DNA from 4 places in the Mesorhizobium loti R88b genome. Region 2 is predicted to be linked to each of the others. Evidence: predicted binding sites of a transcription regulator. Region 2 holds the regulator's gene; each other region holds the start of a gene.
The links. The regulator PhoB, encoded in region 2, activates phosphate uptake and scavenging genes when phosphate is short. The targets are predictions, from matches to a motif close to TGTCATNNANCTGTCAT.
Positions count from the first base shown of each region.

Region 1: the regulator PhoB is predicted to act here: its motif matches at 972-988, upstream of EB235_RS16405 (acid phosphatase).
Region 3: the regulator PhoB is predicted to act here: its motif matches at 1,079-1,095, upstream of EB235_RS34285 (ceramide glucosyltransferase).
Region 4: the regulator PhoB is predicted to act here: its motif matches at 1,230-1,246, upstream of EB235_RS04655 (PhoX family protein).

Region 1 covers NZ_CP033367.1:3,363,337-3,365,538, reverse strand. The annotation lists gene EB235_RS16405 (acid phosphatase) at 1-922, opposite strand, end outside; gene EB235_RS16400 (cytochrome-c peroxidase) at 1,184-2,202, shown strand, end outside.
Region 2 covers NZ_CP033367.1:1,683,739-1,685,940, forward strand. The annotation lists gene pstB (phosphate ABC transporter ATP-binding protein PstB) at 1-225, shown strand, start outside; gene phoU (phosphate signaling complex protein PhoU) at 251-958, shown strand; gene phoB (phosphate regulon transcriptional regulator PhoB) at 974-1,663, shown strand; gene EB235_RS08270 (hypothetical protein) at 1,941-2,202, opposite strand, start outside.
Region 3 covers NZ_CP033367.1:7,143,804-7,146,005, reverse strand. The annotation lists gene EB235_RS34295 (Hsp33 family molecular chaperone) at 1-343, shown strand, start outside; gene apaG (Co2+/Mg2+ efflux protein ApaG) at 526-918, opposite strand; gene EB235_RS34285 (ceramide glucosyltransferase) at 1,196-2,202, shown strand, end outside.
Region 4 covers NZ_CP033367.1:977,264-979,465, reverse strand. The annotation lists gene EB235_RS04655 (PhoX family protein) at 1-1,168, opposite strand, end outside; gene EB235_RS04650 (hypothetical protein) at 1,472-1,984, shown strand.

The DNA.
Region 1 (2,202 bases), 1.7 Mb from region 2:
ACCAGGCCCAGTCGATCCCCTTCAGGGACAAGAGGTCGCCGATGGTGATGTCATGCTGCGGCGGCAGCGTGCTTGCCACGGACGGATCGGCCAGCGCCTTGTCGCCGCCCTCGGCCGGCTTGTTGTTGCTCGGCTGATAGGGCGGCTGCATGGTGTTGACGGCGTAGAAATCGGGCGTGATGGCGCCGTCATTGACGAATTTCGGCGCGCCGCCAAGGGCCGAGGCCGGCGAATTGTCGGCCACCTTCAGCGTCTTGCCATCGGCCTCGACGACGGCGATCTGCCCCTTCACCGGGCTGGTGTCGGCGTGCGGATAGACCGGCGCGCAGGCGCAGGCGAGCTGGAAATGGTTGAGGAAGGAGCCGCCGAAGGCGCCCTGGAAGAAATTGTCGGCCAAGACGTATTTCTTCGCCACCGCCCACATCGGCAGGCCGGAGCCATCATAGTGGCCCATGACGAGACCGCCGGAATCGGCCCAGGCGACGAACTTGTCGTTCTTGCCCGCATCGATCTGCATCTGCTCCTGGTAGAAGCGATGCCAGAGGTCGCGCGTGACGACCGATGTCTTCTCGTTGAAGCCGCTGGCATCGTCGATGGCGAAGCTGGCATTGGCGAGATGCGCCGACTGCGCCTCGGTCACCGGTGGCGTCACCCCCTTGGCGGTCAGCCCGCCCCAGGCCGGCGGCAGTTCGGTGAGGGGCTTGCCGTCACGGTCGAGCTGGCGCGCCTGGTCGGCCGAGACATTGGCCAGCCCATTGGCGCCGGGAAAGCCGCCATAGAGATTATCGAAGCTGCGGTTCTCGGCATAGAGGACGACGACGGTGTCGATCTTGTCGTAGCCGGGAGGGGCGGCATGGGCCGCGTTGGCGAACGATGCCAAGGCCGTGGAGGCAAGGCAGAGCGAGAGAAAGGACCTGGTCATGGGAAGACGCCTCGTGGCTGGAGGAACTTTTGGACGCTAGGACTGGTGCTTGTCAGCTTTGTGACATCTCGGCGGATGCGTGTGGATAGCAGGAAATGTCGGCGGGACAGAGGGGGCGCGACGGATCACGACCTATCCGAACGAGCAGTCGAGACGCACGGTCATCAATTCGTAGCAAACCCAGTCCCACATTGGCGGAACAGAAACGGACCAGCCGACATGCCAGCAGCACAATGGAAAAAACGCGCCATCGCGGCATCGATGCTGGCCATCGCCGCGATCTCCTCTGCCACGACAGTCAGCGCCGGAACCGGCACCGTCCACCCCGGCCCGCTATCGCGCGCCGACGCCTTCGCCCGCGCCCAGGCACTCACCGCGCTTGGCAAAAAAATGTTCTTCGACCCGGCGCTGTCGGCCTCGGGCAGGCAGGCCTGTTCATCCTGCCATGATCCGCATCATGCCTTCGGCCCGGCCTCGGCGCCGGTCGAAATGGGCGGGCCGAACGTCGATCAGCCGGGCGTGCGCGCCGTTCCCTCGCTGCGCTATCTCCAGGCCGCACCCGCCTTCACCGAGCATTTCTACGATTCCGACGACGAGGGTGACGAGAGCGTCGACAATGGCCCGACCGGCGGCCTGACCTGGGACGGCCGCGCCGACCACGGCAGGGACCAGGCGAAGATCCCGCTACTCTCGCCCTTCGAGATGGCCAACAAGGATGAGGCCGCCGTCACATCAGCCTTGCGCAAGTCAGCCTATGCCGGTGAGTTCAAGGCAACCTTCGGCGGCGACGTCTTCGACCATCCCCGCGATGCCTTCGACGCAGCAGCCGAGGCACTCGGCACCTTCGAGCAGAGTGCCGCCGACTTCTATCCTTATTCCAGCCGCTACGACGCCTTCCTCGCCGGCAAGGCTGAGCTCACGACGCAGGAAATGCGCGGCCGTGCGCTGTTCGAGGACGAGACCAAGGGCAATTGCGCCAGCTGTCATCTGAGTGAACCGGCCAATGACGGCGAGCCGCCGCAATTCACCGATTTCGGCCTGATCGCCATCGCCGTGCCGCGCAACGCTTCCATCCCGGCCAATGCCGATCCCGCCTATATCGATCTCGGCCTGTGCGGCCCGCTGCGCACCGATTTTCGTGGCCGGTCCGAATATTGCGGCCTGTTCAAGACGCCGACGCTGCGCAATGTCGCGCTGCGCAAGAGCTTCTTCCACAATGGCACCTTCCACACGCTGCGCGACGCGGTCGCCTTCTACGCCACCCGCGATACGGATCCAGG
Region 2 (2,202 bases):
CTCGATCCGCTGTCGACCGCCAAGATCGAAGAGCTGATCGACGAGTTGCAAGCCGACTACACGATCGTCATCGTCACCCACAACATGCAGCAGGCGGCGCGCGTCTCGAAGCAGACAGCGTTCATGTATCTGGGCGAACTGGTCGAGTTCGACAAGACCGAGAAGATCTTCACTTCGCCCCGCGAGAAGCGCACGCAGGACTACATCACCGGCCGCTTCGGCTGATCGCACGCATACGAGGACCAGGATCATGGCCGAACACACGGTTGCAGCCTTCGACGAGGAGCTCGGACAAATCAGCAGGCTGATCAGCGATATGGGCGATCTCGCCGGCTCGATGGTCGGCGGCGCCACCAAGGCGCTGCTGAACTCCGACAATGCTCTTGCCCAGCGAGTCGTCTCCGACGACGCCATCATGGATGCCCGCCAACGCGAACTCGACGACCGCGCCATCACGCTGATCGCCAAGCGCCAGCCGATGGCCGACGATCTGCGCCATGTCGTCGGCTCGATCCGCATGGCCGGCGACCTCGAACGCATCGGCGACCTTGCCAAGAACATCGCCAAGCGCGTCGGCACCGTCGGTCTCAGCGCCACGCCGCGCGACCTGTCGCACTCCATCGATGCCATGGCGCAGCTGGTGCTGATCCAGGTGCATGGCGTGGTCGAGGAGTATGCGGCGGGTGACGGCGCGGCACTCGCCAAGCTGAGGAATGACGACGAGCGCATCGACGTCAAATACACCTCGGTGTTCCGCGAGCTGTTGACATACATGATGGAAGATCCGCGCAACATCACGGCGTGCACTCATCTGTTGTTCTGCGCCAAGAATCTCGAGCGCATCGGCGACCACGTGACCAACATCGCCGAAAATGCGTATTATGTGCTGACCGGCACGCAGCTGCCCGCCAATCGCCCGAAGCAGGACGAGACCGCAATGTCGGCGCCGGCGGCATAACAGGGTGACAAGCCGATGATCGCGCCACGCATCATGGTGGTGGAGGATGAGGAGCCGCTAGGCGTGCTCCTCCGCTACAATCTGGAATCTGAAGGTTACCAGGTCGAGGTGGTGACGCGCGGCGACGAAGCCGAAATCCGGCTGCAGGAAAACGTCCCCGACCTTCTGGTGCTCGATTGGATGGTGCCGGCGGTGTCCGGCATCGAACTCTGTCGTCGGCTAAGAATGCGGCCCGAGACCGAGCGGCTGCCGATCATCATGCTGACGGCGCGGGGCGAGGAAAGCGACCGCGTGCGCGGCCTTTCGACCGGTGCCGACGATTATCTGGTCAAGCCGTTCTCGACGCCGGAATTCATGGCCCGCATCAAGGCGCTGCTGCGCCGCGCCAAGCCGGAAGTGCTGTCCAGCGTACTCAAGGTCGGCGACATCGTGCTCGATCGTGAATCACACCGGGTCTATCGCAAGAAAAGCGAGATCCGGCTCGGGCCGACCGAATTCCGCCTGCTCGAATTCATGATGCGCCATCCCGGCCGCGTGTTCTCGCGCAGCCAGCTGCTCGACAATGTCTGGGGCGAGACGATCTACATCGACGAGCGCACGGTCGACGTGCATGTCGGCCGCCTGCGCAAGGCGGTCAACAATGGCCGTATGCCGGATGTGATCCGCACCATCCGTGGGGCGGGTTACGCGATCCGGGAAGATTAGGTCTTTCGGCGCGGAAGGTCCTACGGAGGTTCTCCGGGCAGGAAGGCGATGCTTCTCGCCAATCTCGTCGCCGCCGTGGGCTACTACGGCCGGCCGTCATACAGCCCGACACCAAGTCGCCTCACGGCTTCGAACTCACAGCGCTGTCGAACGCCTGCACCGAAGTCGTGCAATACATCATGCAGTTCTTGATGCTGGCCGATGAGCATCTGATCGCTCTCGAGAGAGCGGTGAGGCTGGAGTCAAAACAGATTGCTTGCACGATCAGTTCGTCGACTTATTGCTTATCGCTGTTATCGATTTGTTTCAAAAGTCCTATCACTCCGGCACACCCGCCTAATTCTGACAGCGCAAGCTCTTTCACGTGGGTGTCAGCATGTTCAAGGTCATGAGTCTTGGCTTGCTCCAGGCCCAAGCCTTCCATCGCATCGGCCACACCCATCGAGGCGACTTTAGCTTCGTCGCTCTTCGCCTTTTCAACACTTGCGGCGTGTGACAGGCACTCAGACTTTTCATAAACGTCGGCGAGCCACGGCCAC
Region 3 (2,202 bases), 1.7 Mb from region 2:
TGGCGATGGCGATCCGCGCGAGGAGATCCATGACCCGGCCGACAATTCCTGGCAGGAGCTGCTGGCGCTGCTCGGCACCATCGAGCCGACCGAGCTGATCGATCCAACGATCGGCGCCGAACGGCTGCTCTATCGCCTGTTCCACGAGCATGGCGTGCGCGTCTTCGGCGGCGTGCCCGTTGCCGATCAGTGCTCATGCTCCAGGGCTAAGATCCGCGGTATCCTCGAGGGGTTCTCCGCACAGGAGATCAAGGACTCGACCGAGGATGGCGGCATCCATGTCGCCTGCGAATTCTGCTCGACGCAATACGACTTCGACCCAGCGGAGTTTGCAGCGCAGTAAAGGAGCTTCCTTCTCCCCGTCACTATACGGGGAGAAGGTGCCGGCAGGCGGATGAGGGGCAGCGCGAACTTTGGCAGGTAGCCGCGCGCAGACCTCGTCATGGACATATCTCCGGAAGGTTGACGCCGCCCCTCATTGCCCTGCCGGGCATTTCTCCCCGTATAGTGACGGGGAGAAAGGGGCTAATTCACCGTCCGCCTTGTCCCCGGCAGGTCCAGCGAAAACGCCGGGATGGCAATGTCGAATGTCTCGCCGCGCTTGTTGCGCATCGTATAGCGCCCGACCATGATCCCTGACGGCGTCGAGAGTGGGCAGCCCGATGTATACTGATAGCTGTCGCCGGGATTGAGTTCGGGCTGGTCGCCGACGACGCCCGGCCCGCGCACTTCCTCGACCCGGCCGGTGCCATCGGTGATGTGCCAATAGCGCGACAGAAGCTGCACGAATTCGTCCGACTGATTGTCGATCGTTATCTGATAGCCCCAGACATAGCGGTTCTCGGAAGGGTCCGAGCGATCCTCAAGATAGAACGGCCTGACCTGAACTTCGATCTTGCGCGTGACGGCGCGATACATAAGCGGCTCCAAAACATTCCCGAACATGATCCCGAAAAGTGGGAACCGGTTTTCGGAAAAGATCATGATCAAACAAACAGAACCTTCGGCGCTCCCGGCAAGCAGGTCAACGTGCGCGTCTTGTCGCGGCTGTCCTCGAAGGGCAGGTGCCGGCAAAGAATGTCATTTAAGTGACACACGATAATGGTGGTGTGCACGAACCGGGCGACTCGGCGCTCTTTCGACTGTTGAAAACGCCTGTCATGCGGGCCGTCTTTTCTGGAGTGACCAGATCTCGATGGAACTCACTGTCATAGCCGCCTCGCTTTCGACTGCTCTGATTGTCGTAAACGCTGCCAGCATCATGCTCGCGGCTTCACAGCTGAAACGGCGCGTCACGATCGCGCCGCCGGCGAGCAAATCGCAACTGGTATCCATCATCGTACCGTCGCGCGGCGTCGAACCGTTCACGCAGGAGACGCTGGAGCGCGCCTTCTCGCTCGACTGGCCGCGCTACGAACTCATCTTCTGCGTCGCCCATGCCGACGATCCGGTGGTCAGGCTGATCAGACAAGCCATCGCCCGTTTCCCGAAGGTCCCGGCCCGGCTGTTGATCGGTGACGACCGCGTCAGCGCCAATCCCAAGCTCAACAATTGCGTCAAGGGCTGGGAAGCCGCGCGGCACAACTGGGTCATTCTTGCCGATTCCAACGTGCTTATGCCAAGAGACTATGTCCAGCATCTGATGGCGGCGTGGCGGCCGGATACCGGCCTTGTCTGCTCGACACCGATCGGCTCACGGCCGGATGGTTTCTGGGCCGAAGTCGAATGCGCCTTCCTCAACACGCTGCAGGCGCGCTGGCAGTATGCCGGCGAGGCGCTCGGCCTGGGCTTTGCCCAGGGCAAGAGCATGCTGTGGAACAAGCCGATGCTTGATGCCAATGGCGGCATCCGTGCGCTGGCCGCCGAAATCGCCGAGGACGCCGCCGCGACCAAGCTGGTCAACAGCCTTGGCCTGCGCGTCAATCTCGTCGCCGCGCCCTTCGAACAGCCGCTCGGCCGGCGCAGGCTTGGTGAAATCTGGTCGCGCCAGGCTCGTTGGGCACGGCTGCGCCGCGTCACCTTCCCGCTGTTCTTCGCGCCTGAAATCCTGACTGGCGCAGTGGTGCCGCTGGTGCTTGCGCTGGCGGCAGCGGCTGGCGCCGGCTTCAGCCTGCCGCTGACGGCCATCGCCGTGCTCGCGGCCTTCTATCTTCCGGAATGCGCCCTGGCCTGGTCCAAGGGCTGGTACCTGTCGCCGCGCAT
Region 4 (2,202 bases), 710 kb from region 2:
GGTCGTTGGCGTTGAAGCGGCCTGTGGTGACGAATTTGTAGACATAGTCGAAGCGCTCGTCGTCGCCGAGATAGAAGACGACGCGGCCATCCCTGGCGACGATCGATTCGGCGCCCTCATGCTTGAAGCGGCCCATGGCGGTGCGCTTGCGAGGGGTCGAGGTCGGATCGTTGACGTCGACTTCGACGATCCAGCCGAACCGGTTGGGTTCGTTCGGCTCCCTGGCCAGGTTGAAGCGGTCGTGATGCGCACCCCATTCATAGGCGCCTTCCGGAATGCCGAGACGCTTGTAGTTGGCGGCTTCCTTGTGGCCTTCCGGCAGTTCGCCGGCGAAGTAGCCGTGGATGTTCTCCTCGGCCATGACATAGGTGCCCCACGGCGTGACGCCGCCGGCGCAGTTGTTCATGGTGCCGAACACCTTGGTACCGGATGGGTCGGCATTGGTCTTGACGCGGTCGTGGCCGGCGACCGGGCCCGACATCGCCATTTCGGTGGTCGAGGTGATGCGGCGGTTGAGCTTGCCGTCGCGCACCACTTGCCATTTGCCGGACACTTTGCGGATCTCGACGATGGTGCCGCCATGGGCCGCCATTTCGACGTCGACCTGCTCCTTCGACAGCAGCGCGAGTTCGGGCTTCTTCTTGCCGTCCTTCTCGACGATCGTGACGATGCCCGGGAACATCAAATGCGGGTTGGTGTATTCGTGGTTAACCACCAGCAGGCCGTGCTCGGCCGAGCCGTCGATCGCGATGTAGCCGACATAGTCGTTGTTGTAGCCGAACTGCCTGGCCTGTGCCTGCGCCGACTGCTTGGTCGGATCGAACTCCGGCGAATCGGCAAACAGCGGATCGCCCCAGCGCAACAGCACGTCGGCATCATAACCCGGCGCGACATGGTGCTTGTCGTCGATGCCGGCCTGGAGCTCGTCGAATTTGAAGGCCGAGCCTTCCGCGGCGCGGGCATCGTCGGCGGCGACAAGCGCGAGCGGGCTGACCGTGGCCGCAATGGCCGAGACGGCCAGCGACCCCCTGAGGAAGTCCCGGCGCGAGAACCTGGCGGCTATGATCTCGCCCATGGTGCGGTTGTCCGTTGGGTTGACGGCCGGGCCGTCATTCTCCTCGAGCTGGCTGGTGCGGAATCGGCTGTCAGGGGAGCGGTGGTCGGTCATGATCTGTCCTCTGGCTTGTTGGCGTGGCTGGATGTGACCTTTCGAGCCCTAATGCCTGCTGATCACATTTTCGTGACATTAAGAATCGTGCAAGCTCATTCGGCACCCGCACCCGCCTCGTCGGCAAAGGTTTTTCTGGCGACGGTGTGCCGCCGGGCCTTTGGTCCGAGGTCGGTCCCTTCATAAGTCTTGGCTGGCGCGGCATCGGTCGTGGGCCGGTTACATCACGTCTCTCAATCAGCGATGGTCTCGGCACCTGCAACGCCGGTTCGAGATCCGCCGGCATGATTGAAAGGAACCGAGATGCGCAAATCGATCACGACCCGTTGGCTGGTATTGAGAGCGGCATCAGCCTTGGCGTTGACCATCGCCCCTTATCAACTGGCGCTTCATGGCTCGGCGGTCGGCGTGGTCGCCGCAAGTGCTTATGCCAAGGATGGGGGACATGGCGGCGGTGGCGATGGGGGCGGCGGTGGCGATGGGGGCGGAAGTGGCGGCAGCAGCGGAAACGGTGGCGGCGGCGGTGATGGCGGCGGCAACGACGACGGTGCCGGTGACGATCACGGCGGCACCAACAATTCCGGACCCGGCACGGGCCAGCACGACGACGACGGCCCTGACGACAACGGCCATCACGTCAATGCGGCGACCGGCGACAAGGTCGAAGCAGAGGGCAACAAGATCGAGGTCGAACATGTCGACGGCACCAAGGAGGAGATCGAGAACGGCCGTTTCGAAATGAAGGATTCGCTCGGCCGCACAATCGTCGAAAGGCCGGCGACGCCGGCAGATTTCAGCCGCCTGCAGTCTTTGTGAGGCGAGCCAACAGGCAACGGCCCGCATCACACGTCACCTCCGCCGCACCCCGGCGGGGGTGACTTTCCGCGTCACCTCGATATCACGAATGCCAGCAGGACGATGACAAGGTTGAGGTCCAGCATCACGGCGGTCCCCAGGAAGAGGTACGCTTCGAGATCAAGGATTCCTTGGCCGAACGATCGTTGAACGACGGTCTACTCCCGATGATACCAATC